DNA from 2 places in the Bradyrhizobium sp. 956_D2_N1_4 genome. Region 1 is predicted to be linked to the other one. Evidence: riboswitches for the same ligand, from Rfam matches in the RefSeq annotation. Region 1 holds a riboswitch; the other holds the start of a gene.
The links. A riboswitch is a leader RNA that binds a small molecule or an ion and turns the genes downstream of it on or off. The one in region 1 is predicted to bind S-adenosylmethionine.

Region 1 (7,856 bases):
ATCTTCATCTTCATCTCCGGCTACACCGCGGCGTTCGTCTACGGTCGTGCCATGCTCGAAAGCGGCTTCGTCGTCGCCACCGCGCGCATCCTGCGGCGCGTCTGGCAGATCTATGTCGCCCACGTCTTTCTGTTCACGATCTTCCTCGCCGAAATCTCCTACGTTGCGACCAGGTTCGAGAACCCGCTCTACACCGAAGAGATGGGCATCATGGATTTCCTCAAGCAGCCCGATGTCACGATCGTGCAGGCGCTGCTGCTGCGCTTTCGTCCGGTCAACATGGACGTGCTGCCGCTCTATATCGTGCTGATGCTGGCGCTGCCCTTGATCTTGTGGCTGATGAAATGGCGGCCCGACGTGACGCTCGGCCTCTCGGTCGTGCTCTACGCGGTGACCTGGGAATACGACCTCTATCTGTCGGCCTATCCGAACGGCTTCTGGGCGTTCAATCCCTTCGCCTGGCAATTGCTTTTCGTATTCGGTGCATGGTGTGCGCTCGGAGGTGCGCGACGCATGTCGCGCATCCTGGCGTCCCGCGTCACGATGTGGATATCGATCGCCTATCTCGTCGCGGCGTTCTACGTGACGCTGACCTGGTATGTGCCGCAGCTCTCCCACTTCATGCCGAGGCGGCTCGAGCAGTGGATGTATCCGATCGACAAGGCCGATCTCGACGTGCTGCGCTTCACGCATTTCCTGGCGTTCGCCGCACTCACCGTTCGCTTCCTGCCCCGGGAATGGCCGGGCCTGAAATCGCCCTGGCTGCGGCCGCTGATCCTCTGCGGCCAGCATTCCCTGGAGATCTTTTGTCTCGGCGTCTTCCTCGCCTTCGCCGGCCATTTCATCCTGGCCGAAGTCTCCGGCGGCGCAGCCATGCATGCGCTGATTAGTCTCTCCGGAATCCTGATCATGTGGGGCGTTGCCTGGGTGATTTCGTGGTACAAGCGCGTGGCTGACAAGAGCGGTGCGAAAACCAAAAACGCCGTCGGCAACGCCGATCTGGCGGGAGGGGGCTGATGAAGGCGAAGGTTCTCCTGAGCCTGGTCCTGCTGTGCGGTAACCTCGCCGCGCCCCTGGCGCGCGCGGGCGATGCCGTGCCGGCTGCTCCGGCCGCGCCCCCAGCCTGCGAATTGCCATCCTATCTGCTCACCACTGAAAGCCAGCTTCCGAGGGTCGCCGATGCCATCAAGGCCGGCAAACCGCTGGAAATCCTGGTCATTGGCAGCCGTTCGACCACGATTCCGGCCTCGGAGGACAGCTCCTATCCGGCGCGCATGCAGGCCATCCTGCAGGACAGGTTGCTGCCGTCGGAGACTGTGCACGTCTCCGTAGAAATACAGAGCAAGAAGACGGCCGAGGAGGCGGCCGCCACCTTCGTTAAGCTGATGGAAGCAAAAAGGCCTACTTTGGTCATCTGGCAGACCGGGACTGTGGATGCTATCCGAGCGATTGATCCCGATGATTTTCGCGGGGCGGTGACCGAAGGGGTTTCCGCGCTGCAAAAAGCAGGGGCTGACGTCGTGTTGATGAACTTGCAGTACAGCCCGCGTACCGAAACCATGATCTCGGTGCCGCCCTATCTCGACAATATGCGGGTGGTGGCGCAGGAGCATGACATCCCGCTGTTCGACCGTTTCGCGATCATGCGGCAGTGGAATGATCAGGGTCAGTTCGACCTGTTCAGCCCGTCCCGCGGGCCAGAGCTGGCGAAACAGGTCCATGACTGCCTCGGCCGGGCGTTGGCACAGTTTGTGATCGACGCAGCCCATCTGGGGCCGGCCCAGCAGCAAAATTGAGGTCTAGCGTTAATGAGTTCTCTCCGCCCTTTTTGGTTGACGGCATGGCTGGCTGCGCCCGCGGCGGCTCTGCTGCTCCTGACGCCGGTGTCGCTGGCACCAGTGCAGGCGCAGGCCACGCAGGCAACGCCCGCGCCGCAGCAGGCCGCTAGTCCGGCTTCCGCTTCGCCCTCCCAGACCACCGTCGCCGCGACGTCCCACGAGCAGCGCGGCGTGACCGCCCGCGCCATCGACAAGGTGAAGCAGGTCGCGAAATCCGCCGGGGACATTTTCAGCCGCGTGCCCTGCCTCACGCCGAAGGGGGGCTCGAAGGCGATGGGCTCGCTGCCGCATGTCGCGGGCAAGCTCGTCGCCGGCAAACCCGTCGTGATCGTCGCGTTCGGCTCGTCGTCGACGGCAGGCTATGGCGCGAGCTCGCCCGATTTCAACTATCCGAACCGTCTCGCCGCGCAGCTCCGCCGGCAATATCCGACCGCCGACATCACCGTCATCAACGCCGGCGTCGGCGGCGAGGACGCGCCCGAGATGATGAAGCGCCTCCAGAAGGAGGTGATCGACGTGCATCCGGATCTCGTGATCTGGCAGGTCGGCACCAATGCGGTGCTGCGCAATCTCGATCCCGGTGACACCGCCAAGATGGTCGAGGACGGCATCTCCCGCATCCAGGCCGCTGGCGGCGCCGACATCGTGCTGGTCGATCCGCAATATTCGCCGGCCGTCAACCAGCGCAAGGAGAGCGCCGGCAAGATGGTGCACCTGCTCGGCAAGGTCGCCGAGCTCCGTCACGTCGGCATCTTCCCCCGCTTCGAGGTGATGCGCGACTGGCACGAGAATCAATCGATCCCGGTCGAGAGTTTCGTGATCGCCGACGGCCTGCATATGAACGATTGGGGCTATGCCTGCTTCGCGCAGATCCTCGGCGACGACATCATCCGCTCCGTCGGCCAGATCAAGCTCGGCGTCAACGTGCCCGCCGACGTGCGGACGTATCGGCCGATGTAGCTCGGTGCCGTAGGGTGGGCAAAGGCGCGCTCTTCGCGCGCCGTGCCCACCATCTATCGGCGATATGATCGTGAATGGTGGGCACGCTTCCGCCTTCGCTCTTCGAGCTACGGCGGACAAGTCGCTTTGCCCACCCTACGTTCCGAGCTCGTGAAGCCCTCACGCCTTCTCCAGCGCCGCAGTCAGATCCTCGATCAGATCATCCGCATGCTCGAGCCCCGCCGAGAAGCGGATGAAGCCCTCGCTGATTCCGAGCGCGGCGCGGTCTTCCGGCTTGAGGCGCTGATGCGTCGTGGTCGCCGGATGCGTGACGAGGCTCTTGGCATCGCCGAGATTGTTCGAGATTTTTGCAAGCTTGAGCTCGTTGAGCACGCGGAACGCACCCTGCTTGCCGCCCTTGACCTCGAAGCCGACCAGCGTCGAGCCGCCGCGCATCTGCTTCTTCACGAGAGCTGCCTGCGGATGATCGGCGCGGCCGGGATAGACCAGGCGCGAAATCTTCGGATGGCTCGCCAGCACGTCGGCGATGCGTCCCGCCGTCTCGGTCTGCGCGCGCACGCGTACGCCGAGCGTTTCCAGGCCCTTGAGCAGGACCCACGCGTTGAACGGCGAGATCGACGGGCCGGTCTGGCGCATGAAATTGTGGATGTGCTCGGCGATGAACGCTTCCGACGACAGGATGATGCCGCCGAGACAACGGCCCTGGCCGTCGATGTGCTTGGTCGCGGAATAGACCACGACGTCGGCCCCTAACGCGAGCGGGCTCTGCCAGATCGGCGTCGCGAACACGTTGTCGACGACGAGCCGCGCGCCGCCGCTGTGCGCGATCTCGGCGATCCCTGGAATGTCGAGCACGTCGAGCGTCGGGTTGGTCGGGCTCTCCAGGAAGAACGTCTTGGTGTTCGGCCGCAAGGCGCGCTGCCACTGGTCGAGATCGGCTCCGTCGACCAGCGTCGTCTCGATGCCGTAGCGCGGCAAGAGATCCTGAATGACGTAGAGACAGGAGCCGAACAGGGCGCGCGAGGCCACCACATGATCGCCGGCCTTCAGCGGCGCCAGGATCGCGGTCGTCACCGCGGCCATGCCGGTCGCGGCCGAGCGGGCGGCTTCGGCGCCTTCGAGCTCGATCATGCGGCGCTCGAACATCGAGATGGTCGGGTTGGAATAGCGCGAATAGATGAAGCCGGGGTCCTCGCCCTTGAACCGCGCCTCGCACTCCTCGGCGCTGTTGTAGACGTAGCCCTGGGTCAGGAACAGCGCCTCCGACGTCTCGCCATATTGCGAGCGCAGGGTGCCGGAATGGACCAGGCGGGTTTCGGGACGGTATTGCGTGGTGGACGCCGGGGACTTCGACATAGGACCTCCTCTGCGTGACCATCGAAAATGGTCACAAAAAAACCGGCCTGGATAACTTCCACGGGCCGGGATCACAGAGGTCCCCGGCCTGTTTAGCGACTTATTTAACGTGGCTGCAAGCCGGCCGGCTCAAATCACCACGGGATAAGTGATGCTCATATTCCGCAATGGCCTTTCCGTCAAGGCGTCCATCGGATAGCCGTAAAAGGCTGCTATTTCCCGCATGTCCGGATGCATTTGACCCCTGACGAGGACCCCCGGTTGAGCTTCACGGTTGCCGCCGACGCCAATGGTATCCTGCCCGACCGCATGATCGCGGCGATGGCGAAGGCGGGCCTCATCCTGCCCGCTTATGACTTCGTCGAAAGCCAGATCCAGCCGGCGAGCCTCGACCTTCGCCTCGGCGACATCGCCTATCGCGTTCGCGCCAGCTTCCTGCCGGGTCCCGGCGCGACCGTCGCCGAGCGCATCGACGAGTTAAAGCTGCACGAGTTCAGCCTCGCCGATGGCGCAGTGCTGGAGACCAACTGCGTCTACATCGTGCCGCTCTTGGAAAGCCTGGCGCTGCCGCCGGAGATCGTCGCCGCCGCGAACCCGAAAAGCTCGACCGGCCGGCTCGATGTCTTCACCCGTGTCATCGCCGACGGCACCCGACGCTTCGACATGATCGGCGCCGGCTATCACGGCCCGCTCTACGCCGAGATCAGCCCGAAGACGTTTCCGGTACTGGTCAGCGAGGGCTCGCGCCTGAGCCAGGTACGCTTCCGCACCGGAGATGCCATCCTCAACATCGACGAGCTCGAGGCGCTGCATGCGACCGAGCGTCTCGTCGATCTCGACGATGCCGATCTCACCGGCGGCGTTGCCGTCTCCGTCGACCTCTCCGGCGAGAAGGCCAACGGCTTCGTCGGCTATCGCGCCAAGCGCCACACCGGTGTCGTCGACGTCGACCGCCGCTCCGGCTATGCGGTGGAGGATTTCTGGGAACCGATCTCGGCGCGTCCCGACGGCAGCCTGATCCTCGACCCCGGCGAGTTCTACATCCTCGCCTCCAAGGAAGCCGTGCAGGTGCCGCCCGACTACGCCGCGGAGATGGTGCCGTTCGATCCCCTGGTCGGCGAGTTCCGCGTGCACTATGCCGGCTTCTTCGATCCCGGCTTCGGCTATGCCGGAGCTGGCGGGCAGGGATCGCGCGCCGTGCTCGAAGTGCGCTCGCGCGAGGTGCCGTTCATTCTCGAGCACGGCCAGATCGTCGGCCGTCTCGTCTACGAGAAAATGCTGGCGCGCCCCGACGCGATGTACGGCCAGCGCATCGGCTCGAACTACCAGGCGCAGGGCCTCAAACTATCGAAGCATTTTCGGGTGTAGCTCCACACTCTACTGTCATGCCCCGGCTTGACCGGGGCATCCAGTACGCCGCAGCCCCTCGATTGACTACTGCCGGGATGCAAGCTGAAATCCGGCTGCATGCGAGGTGGCGAGATGAGTGTTCAATCCGAACTCGACGCAAGAATCCTCGACGACGTCGCGGACGCGCTGATCTATTCGGATCGCTCTGGCACCATCACGCGCTGGAATCGTGCATCGACCGCCTTGTTCGGCTTCTCCGCCGACGAAGCGCTCGGCCAGAACCTCGATCTGATCATTCCCGAACATCTGCGCGCCGCGCACTGGAAGGGCTTCGAAGCTGCGCTTGCCACCGGGGCGATGAAGCTTGCGGGCAGGCCGACGCTGACCCGCGCGCTGCACCAGAGCGGACGCAAGCTCTACATCGAGATGACCTTCGCGCTGGTGCGCGATGCCGGTGGTGCCGTGGTCGGATCGGTCGCGATGGCGCGCGACGTCACCGAACGCGTCGAGCGCGAGCGTGGGGCCAGGCTTGCGCAAAATTCGTGATGCGGAATTGACGGGCTGGCGTGCAGGGCGCTCTGCCTGAGCGTCAGGTTGCCTCGTACAGGTCGCAGTGACACACTCGATCAAAACAACGATCGGGAGCGAACATGACCGCCGCAACAGACGCAGCACAAGAAGCGCAATGGAAGCGCTGGCGCGCGGTCGCCGACCTCTATCACGCCTATTTCACCGGACTCATCCTCACCGTCGTCACACGGCGCGGCACGGCGGATGCTGCCGAATTCGTCTTCCGCGTGTTTCGCCGCCAGCAGCAGGAGCGCTTCCTGCCGGGGCTCGAAAAGCTCGGTCTCAATCATCTGCCGCCGGCGGTGGCCGCCGCGCAATATCATTATCTCTCCAACTGGATCGGCGGCGTGCATGTCGAGTACATGTATGAGAGCGACCGCAAAGCCTGGATCCGCTATCCGCCGCCGCGCTGGATCTGGAAGGGCACCGCGATCTGCGGCGTGCCGGGTGAGGTCAGCCGCGCGATGCTGCGCGGCTGGCACGCCAACAATGGCGTCGCGCTCGGCGATACCAGGCTCGGCTTCGTCTGCACCAAGCAGAGCGTCGACGGTCAGGATGGGCTCGAAGGCTATTATTATCAGTACGACCACCAGCTCGGGCTGGATCAACGCCTGGTGTTCGCGCGCCATCTGGAAGCGCCGTTGTTCGACGCTAAAGCCGCGCCTGCCTTGCCCGTCGCGAGTTGGCCGAAGCCGCGGCTGGAAAAGGCCTACCGCAACTACGCGATGGAATATGTGCGCACCGCCGCGCCCGTCATGGTGCAATTGTTCGGCCCCGAAGACGCCGGCTATCTCCTGCACCTCACTGGCAAGCTGATCGGGATGCAGTATTTTGACGAGGTCGCCGCGGCGCTGTCTATGAGCCGTGGTGGCGCCAGCGAGTTCGCAGCGTTCCTGAACGCTCTGTTTGCCGCGCAGGATGACGCTGCCGAGACGACGGCATCAGAAGGCACGTTTGAATTTCGTCAGCAGAGCTGGAAGCTGATGGATGACGTCGCCGACTATCATCGCGTCTGCACCAGGGTGCTGGAAGGGTTGTTCGAGGGGCTCGCTGCCGGATGCGGGCGGCACATCGGCGTGCACCTGCGCCCGACAGCGGGCGGTCAGCCGCCGCTGGTGTGGACCATTGAGTAATTCCATCTGTTGAAATGCGCTGCCGCAGGGCACGCCTGCATCCGGCGCAGGAGGAATCGGCAATTGTCGTGCTAAGCCTGTCGCCGCGCCTTCCGCGCGAAGAAATTTATTGGCACACCTACGCATTGCCGCGCCGCGAATGGCCTGCGCCCGGGAGAGGACATGTCCGACATCGCCGAAATCCCGGTCGATGAACAAGAGCGTCCGTTGCCGCCGCCTCCGCGGCCGGTACGAAGCGCGCTGATGGACGGGCCGATTCTGCGCACGCTGCTCGGACTCGCCTGGCCGAACGTGGTCGCGCTGTCGGCCGGCACCTGTGTGGTGATAGCGGAGACCTCCTATATCGGCAGGCTCGGCGTCGAGGCGCTGGCGGCAATGGCGCTGGTGTTTCCGACAGTGATCCTGACCATGACGATGTCCGGCGGGGCAATGGGCGGCGCCGTGGCGTCGGCCATCGCGCGGGCGCTCGGCGCAGGCGACCGCGAGCGCGCCGGCACGCTCGCCGCGCATGCGCTCTTGATCGGCATCACCTTCGGCCTCGTCTTCATGCTGGGCATGCTGATCTTCGGGCCCAAGGTGCTGGAAATGCTTGGTGGCCGCGGGGATGTGCTGACGCATGCGGTCGCCTACACACAGGTGTTTTTTGGCG
Region 2 (7,856 bases), 690 kb from region 1:
CGAAATTGGCGACGCCCGGCGTCACCTTCAGTCCGAGCTTGCCGATCTCCTCGGAGAGCCAGTTGCGCCAGGTCTCGGTGAACTGCTTCGACATCGCCTGGTGCGCAGTGTCCTCGATCGCGGCGACCGCGGCATACATCGCCGGCGTCGACACGTTGAAGGGACCGCGGATGCGGTTGACCGCGTCGATGACGTGCTCCGGACCGAACATCCAGCCGACGCGCAGCGCGGCGAGACCGTGGATCTTGGAGAAGGTGTGCGTCACCACGGTGTTCTCGGTGGTGGCGACGAGCTCGATCCCCATCTCGTAGTCGTTGCGCGAGACGTAATCGGAATAGGCGGCATCGAGCACCAGCAGCACGTGCGACGGCAGGCCGGCGCGCAGCCGCTTGACCTCGTCGAACGGCACATAGGTGCCGGTCGGATTGTTGGGATTGGCGAGCCAGACCAGCTTTGTCTTCGGCGTCACCGCCTTGAGGATGGCATCGACGTCGCAGGTGAGATTGGTCTCCTGCGCGACCACGTTCTTGGCGCCGACCGCCATGGTCGCGATCGGGTAGACCAGGAAGCCGTGCGTGGTCGAGATCGCCTCGTCGCCGTGGCTGAGATAGGTGTGGGCGAGCAGATTGAGGATCTCGTCCGAGCCGGCGCCGCAGATGATGCGGTTGGGGTCGAGCCCGAAAGAACGGCCGATCGCTTCGCGCAGCACGCGCGAGGTTCCTTCCGGATAGTCTTCCAGATGCGCCGCCACGTTCCTGAACGCCTCGATCGCCTTGGGCGAGGGCCCGAACGGCGTCTCGTTGGCCGAGAGCTTGAACACCTTGCGGCCCGGCTCAGCCACCGGGCTCTTGCCGGGCGTGTAGGGCGCAATATCTAGAATGCCGGGATTCGGCACGGGGCGTGACATCTTCAACTCCGGAAGTAGCTTTAGGCGGTTCGCGATCTACGATTTCGACCCGGTCGAGGGCACCGTATAGCGCGTTGCGTGGCTGCCGACGAGGGCCGTGGAGCGCACCGAGGCCCCCGCTTCGATCAGGGCAGCCTTGATCTTGTCGATGCTGGTGGCGCTTGTGACCGAGACCAGCAGCGCCGCGCCGTCGAAGGCGGTATCGGGCACCGCCACGATCTCGGCGAGCGGCGACAGCGCCCGCGCGACCTCGGCGTTCCACCCGGACACGCGCACGCTGAAGGTCTCGACCTCCGTCACCACGGCGCTGTCGGCGACGCGCGAGATCGCGAACACCGGCAGTGCGGCCGGATGGTCGGCGCGCTCGACGAAGGGCATCCGCGCGATGATCTTCGGCGCGCCGTCCGCTTCCAGCTCCAGCCACCATGGCGTGCGGCTCGAGGTCGCCGAGACCAGCGCCAGATCGCCCTTGGACTTCGCCACCGCTTCGACCGCGGCCTGCGCGCTGAAATGCGCGACGTAAGGCACCGTGAAGCCGAAATGGAAGCGCACGGAATCGCGCATCGCCGGCTCGCTCACCGAGATGTCGGCATGCACGGAGAACGGCGCTTGGACGTAAGTGAACGTCGAGATGATGACGCGCCAGATGCTCTCGACCGTGTCGAGCGGCAGGATGCCGCGATGACGCTGGACGATGTCACGCATCATGGCGGCCTCGCGCGCCGGGCGGAACGCCGAGCCGACCTCCTGGGTCTGCTTCACCTGGATCAGGCGGTCGATAATGTCGCCGCGCTGCATCAGGAGACGATGCATGCCCTCGTCGATCGCGTCGATCTCCTTGCGCAATTCCTGGAGCGATGGTGGCGCGGGCGGACGGTGGGACATATCTGCGAGATGCTGGTGAGAGGCGTTCCAATGCGGGTCGGCCAAGGTCAATCGGCAAGGCCGGATCCGCTACGATCGACGTCCTGATTAGGCAGTCGGCGCGGCGAAAGCAAAGAGAAATGCAAAGGGAAACCGGGCCTTTTCGGCCGGCCTTTCAGGGATGAATTTGGCTAATCCGGACTGTGACTTGACGAAAACCGCCCAAGACAGTAGCTTTTGCGCGTTCCGTGGTCATTTGAGCCGGCCGGCTTGCAGCCACGTTAAAAAACTCGCTAAACAGGCCGGGGACGCTTCCGATCCCGGCCGAACCTATCGTTCAGGCCGGGTTTTTCATGGCCTGATTCCAGCGGCAGCCTGACGGGTGTCGCATACGAGGTCGATGATGGTAGGCGTGAAGTCCGTGCCGAGTCCCGCGATCAGTGCCGACGACCGGTCGCATGAGGCGGATCATCCGAATTCGCAGGTCGCGCAGTTCGGCGCCGAGCAGCCGCTGCGGCTCGATTGCGGCATCGATCTCACCCCGTTCCAGATCGCCTACCAGACCTATGGCGAGCTCAACGCCGATCGTTCCAACGCGGTGCTGATCTGCCATGCGCTGACCGGCGATCAGCATGTCGCCAACGTGCATCCCGTCACCGGCAAGTCGGGCTGGTGGGAGACGCTGGTCGGTCCCGGCCGACCTCTTGATCCTCAGCACTACTTCATCATTTGCGCCAACGTGATCGGCGGCTGCATGGGCTCGACCGGGCCGGCCTCGATCAATCCGGCGACCGGCAAGGTGTGGGGCCTGGATTTTCCCGTCATCACCATTCCCGACATGGTGCGCGCGCAGGCGATGCTGATCGACCGGCTCGGCATCGACACGTTGTTCGCGGTGGTCGGCGGCTCGATGGGCGGCATGCAGGTGCTGCAATGGACCGCGGCCTATCCCAAGCGCGTGTACTCCGCGCTGGCGATCGCCTGTTCGACACGGCACTCGGCGCAGAACATCGCCTTCCACGAGCTCGGCCGCCAGGCGGTGATGGCCGATCCCGACTGGCACAACGGCCGCTACACCGATCAGGGCATCCATCCGCATCGCGGACTTGCGGTGGCACGGATGGCCGCGCACATCACCTATCTCTCGGACGCCGCGCTGCATCGCAAGTTCGGCCGCCGCATGCAGGACCGCGAGCTGCCGACCTTCTCGTTCGACGCCGATTTCCAGGTCGAGAGTTACCTGCGCTACCAGGGCTCGTCCTTCGTCGAGCGGTTCGACGCCAACTCCTATCTCTATCTGACCCGTGCGATGGACTATTTCGACATCGCCGGTGACCACGGCGGCGTGCTGGCGAAAGCGTTCGCGGGCATCGAGACGCGCTTCTGCGTGGTCTCCTTCACCAGCGACTGGCTGTTCCCGACCTCGGAATCGCGCGCACTGGTGCATGCGCTGAACGCGTCGAGCGCGCGGGTGTCGTTCGCCGAGATCGAGACCGATCGCGGCCATGACGCCTTCCTGCTCGACGTGCCCGAATTCTTCGATATCGCCCGTGCCTTCCTGCAATCGGCAGGGAAGGCGCGCGGGCTCACCGCCAGGATTGACTGACAAGGACGGCTAGCGATGTCTGTGCAGGAAGTGCTGCCGCTGGGCGGCGTTGCGACGGAGCAGTCCGGCCAGTTTCGCGCCGATCATCTGCTGGTCGCCGAGATGGTCAAGCCCGGCTCGAAAGTGCTCGACGTCGGCTGCGGCGAGGGCGATTTGCTCCAGCTTCTGGAGACCCGCGGCATCGACGGGCGCGGCATCGAGCTGTCGCGCGAGGGCGTCAACCGCTGCGTCGCCAAGGGCCTCGCGGTGGTGCAGGGCGATGCCGACACCGATCTCGTCAATTATCCCGACGACGCCTTCGATTACGTCATCCTGTCGCAGACGCTGCAGGCGACGCGGCAGCCGCGGGTCGTGCTGGAGAATCTGCTGCGCATCGGCCGCCGTGCCATCGTGTCGTTCCCGAATTTCGGCTTCTGGAAAATGCGGCTCCAGCTCCTGGTCGGCGGTCACATGCCGCGCACCGAGAATCTGCCGGCGACCTGGTACGACACCGCCAACATCCATTTCTGCACCATCAAGGATTTCGTCGAGCTCTGCGACGCGATCCACGTCAAGATGGAGCGCGCCGAGGCGCTGGATCTCTACGGCCGTCCATTGCGGCTGCGATTGCCGTGGTGGGTGTGGAACATGTTCGGCGAGCAGGGCGTGTTTCTGCTCACGCGCGGGCAGGGGAAGTAGCTGCCGTCATTCCGGGCCTGCGCCTGTCGGCGCATCCCGGAATGACAGCGACTGGCAGCCTAATGCGCCGCCAGCGACCGCGGATCGCGCACCGGCCAGCGCCCGGCTTCCACCAGCGTCACGAACCGCTCCACGCTCTCGTTGAACAGCGCGGGCTCTTCGAGATTGAGCACGTGGCCTGATTTCGGAAACATCGCGAGGCCCGCCGCGGGCAGGTGCTTCTTCAGGAACAGGCTTGCTCCGACGCAGGGACCGTCTTCGTCGCCGCAGATGATCAGCGCCGGTGTCGCTACGCCTCTGATCGCGTCGGTCATCGCAAAGATCGAGGGACGGCCGCCCTGGAAGCCGCGCATCGTGTTCGCGGAGCCTTTGGCATCGTGGCGCGCCAGCGCGGCGTAGAAATCGGCGTGGCCGCGCGGGTCCTTCACGAGGAACGGAATCCGGCTCGGCGCCTCGCGTGTGACCTTTGCGACCTCGGCGGAGCCGAGCGTCTCGAACTGCTCGGCATTGGCGCGGCACTGCTTGCGCCAGTTGTCGAGATTCTCGATCTCCGATCCTGAGCCCACGCCGGCCAGCGTCATCGACAGCGCGCGCTGCGGCGCGTTCAACCCGATCTGGAGCGACGAATAGGCGCCCATCGACAGGCCGACGAGATGCGCGCGCTCGATCTTGAGATGATCGAGCACCGCGAGCGCGTCGGTGTAGAAATGCTTGTAAGTGTAGACCTCGCCATCAGGCACGTCCGACGGGGTGTAGCCGCGCGCGGAATAGGTGATGCAGCGATGGCCGCGCGAGAAGTAGCGCATCTGCGGCTCCCAATTGGTGTAGTCGGCCGCGAACTCATGCAGAAAAATAATCGGCGTTCCCTGACCCGCTTCTTCGAAATAGATGCGGACGTCATCCCTGGTCGTGGCGTGGGGCATTAACTGTTTCCCTCTCTTCAAGCCGCCTTTGGAGAATTGCAGTTAACGTTGTTGTCCGCAATGCGGCAGCCTCAAGCCAGCACCGGCACAAAATCATCGCAGCTATTCGCGGGCGTGGCGTCTTTTTCTCGCCACATCCGGCGGCTTAACGGCCAGACGGATGCCGGCCATCGCACGGGCCGATTGGGGAAGTGGGGTGTCAAGAAGGATGAAGTATGTTGGAGTTGTTTGCGTCTCGCCTGTCGCGTTGTGTTGTCGCGCTGGCGATTTTCTTCGCGGCGGTTGCCGCGTTCGTTTCTCCGGCCTCAGCGCGGCCGCATCATCGTCATAGCGCAGAGCGGCACGCTTACGTGCACCACGCCAGACATCATCATTACCGTCATTATCGCCACCATGCCCGCAGCTCGCGCTTCGAGCGCGGCGCGGCGCAGTTGCAGGCGAGCGGCTTCGCCGACACCCAGGCGAGCTACAATCCGAACGCCAATGTCGGCGGCATGGCCAACAACGGAATGACCAATCCTGGAATGGCCAATAGCGGTGGCGGCTTCGGCGGCGGATCGGGCCTCGTGTCCGAGGCGCGCCGTTATATCGGCGGCAATCCGACCGGGCGCGGCAGCCTGTGGTGCGCGCGCTTCATGAACATGGTGCTGCAGCATACCGGCCATCAGGGCACCGGCTCCGACATGGCGAGCTCGTTCGCGCGCTACGGCACGCGTGTCTCCGGTCCGCAGGTCGGCGCCATCGCGGTCATGTCGCGCGGTCGCCGGGGCGGCCATGTCGGCATCATCACCGGCGTGGACGCGCAGGGCAATCCGATCATGATTTCCGGCAACAACGGCAATCGTGTTCGCGAGGCGCCGGTCTCGCGCGGCCGGATCTATGCGTATGTGATGCCGAACTGACGACGGAGCCGTAGGGTGGGCAAAGGCGCGCAAGCGCCGTGCCCACCGGCGGTGCAACGGAGTTAGATGGACCGGAGTGGTGGGCACGCTTTCGCTTTGCCCACACTACGGCAGCGGCGGACGGCTCACACCAATCTCGGCGCTTCCACCGCGATCGCGTCACCGACGCCGATCTCGCCGTCGGCGATCACCTCGGCATAGATGCCGCAATCCATGTGGCCGAGATTGCGCGAGAGCGTCGGCGGTATCTCGAGATCGCGCTGCGCGGTCTTGGGATCGACGTTGACCGCCGGGCAGCGGACGATGCGCTTGACCACCTTGAGCCGGGCCTCGCCGATCGCCAGCGTCTCGCCGACGAGGTCGAGCTCGGACCAGGCCGGCCAGCCCTTCACGTAGAGATTGGCGCGGAAGCGCAGTGGATTGACTGCGGCGCCGCCGAGCATGGTCTCGATCGCCCGGACGCTGTCGAGATTGATGATCGATACGACCTTGCGGGCGACGTCCGAAAAGCTGTGGTCGCGGCCGGACAGAACTTTTGGCGGGCCCTTCAGCTCCGGCTGAAAATTCTCCGTGAAATAATCCTCGATGGCGGCGCGCCCGGCAGTGGTCTCCAGATCGCCGCTGGCGACGATCTGGCCGTCCTTGCGGATGGTCAGGCGGTTGGTCGCGTCCTCGAACCGGCTGTCGAGGGACGCCAGCCGCTCATTGCGCGCCAGCATCAGGAACTGGATTTTCGGCTTCCAGGCCGGCGCCTCCGGATCGAAGCCGCTCGGTCCGTTCTCGATGGCGTAGCGGCGGTCGGCGGGCAGGGTCTGGCCGGTCCGCAAGGGGACCCGGGGCAGGGATTCCGGCGTCAGGCCTTTGATCGGGTAACGGTAAAGGCCGGTGATTTCGGCGGTCTGGCTGGCTGTCATGTCGCTACTTAAGGGATTCGACCTGCTGGCGCCAAGCAGGCGGACCCGTGCACGAAATTGTGAACGCGCCTCTTCCGATCCGAGGCCAAGCTTCCCACATCTGGGTCAGGCCGGCGCCAGCGCCGGCTGATAACGACCGCTGCCGGTTGAGGAACGTCAACGCGTCCAGCGGAAACCCAATGAAGATGCCGTTTGGAGTGCCTTAGAGGGCTCCAGGGGCAGGCCGAGGGAAAGAAAAGACATGAACATCGACAAATATACCGAACGCTCCAGGGGCTTCGTTCAGTCAGCGCAATCGCTTGCGGTGCGCGAGGGGCATCAGCAGTTTTCGACCCTGCACGTCCTGAAAGTTCTGCTGGACGACAATGAGGGGCTCGCTGCCGGTCTGATCGACCGCGCCGGCGGCAATTCCCGCGCCATCCTGAAGGCGACCGAGGACGCCCTCAACAAGGTGCCGAAGGTCTCCGGCGGCGGCGCCGGCCAGATCTATCTGGCCCCCGAGCTCGCCCGCACTTTCGACGCCGCCGAAAAGGCCGGCGAGAAGGCCGGCGACAGCTTTGTCACCGTCGAGCGGCTGCTGCTCGGCCTCGCGCTGGAAAAGACCAGCGAGGCCGGCACGATCCTGGCCAAGGGCGGCGTCACCCCGCAAAATCTCAATGCCGCGATCGAGGCGCTGCGCAAGGGCCGCACGGCGGACTCGGCGACCGCCGAGAACGCCTATGACGCGTTGAAGAAATATGCCCGCGACCTGACCCAGGCTGCGCGCGACGGCAAGCTCGACCCGGTCATCGGCCGCGACGAGGAGATCCGCCGCACCATCCAGGTGCTCTCGCGCCGGACCAAGAACAATCCCGTGCTGATCGGTGAGCCCGGCGTCGGCAAGACCGCCATCGCCGAGGGCCTCGCGCTGCGCATCGTCAATGGCGACGTGCCCGAGACCCTCCAGCACAAGAAGCTGCTCTCGCTCGATCTCGGCGCGCTGATTGCGGGTGCGAAGTACCGCGGCGAGTTCGAGGAGCGGCTGAAGGCCGTGCTCCAGGAAGTCACCGCGAGCGAGGGCAA

Region 2: it holds a riboswitch for S-adenosylmethionine, as region 1 does, so the genes downstream of both, metX (homoserine O-acetyltransferase MetX) here and AB7535_RS38715 (O-succinylhomoserine sulfhydrylase) in region 1, are expected to answer to the same signal.

What each region holds. Positions count from the first base shown of each region.
Region 1 is NZ_CP197237.1:8,219,046-8,226,901, forward strand. It holds gene AB7535_RS38700 (OpgC domain-containing protein) at 1-1,017, shown strand, start outside; gene AB7535_RS38705 (SGNH/GDSL hydrolase family protein) at 1,017-1,796, shown strand; gene AB7535_RS38710 (SGNH/GDSL hydrolase family protein) at 1,809-2,798, shown strand; gene AB7535_RS38715 (O-succinylhomoserine sulfhydrylase) at 2,958-4,154, opposite strand; SAM riboswitch at 4,226-4,305, opposite strand; gene AB7535_RS38720 (2'-deoxycytidine 5'-triphosphate deaminase) at 4,386-5,522, shown strand; gene AB7535_RS38725 (PAS domain S-box protein) at 5,637-6,050, shown strand; gene AB7535_RS38730 (hypothetical protein) at 6,155-7,207, shown strand; gene AB7535_RS38735 (MATE family efflux transporter) at 7,370-7,856, shown strand, end outside.
Region 2 is NZ_CP197237.1:8,911,314-8,919,169, forward strand. It holds gene AB7535_RS42250 (pyridoxal phosphate-dependent aminotransferase) at 1-907, opposite strand, end outside; gene AB7535_RS42255 (chorismate mutase) at 944-1,792, opposite strand; SAM riboswitch at 2,010-2,089, shown strand; gene metX (homoserine O-acetyltransferase MetX) at 2,175-3,377, shown strand; gene metW (methionine biosynthesis protein MetW) at 3,393-4,055, shown strand; gene AB7535_RS42270 (alpha/beta fold hydrolase) at 4,115-4,978, opposite strand; gene AB7535_RS42275 (NlpC/P60 family protein) at 5,194-5,880, shown strand; gene AB7535_RS42280 (MOSC domain-containing protein) at 6,006-6,794, opposite strand; gene clpB (ATP-dependent chaperone ClpB) at 7,036-7,856, shown strand, end outside.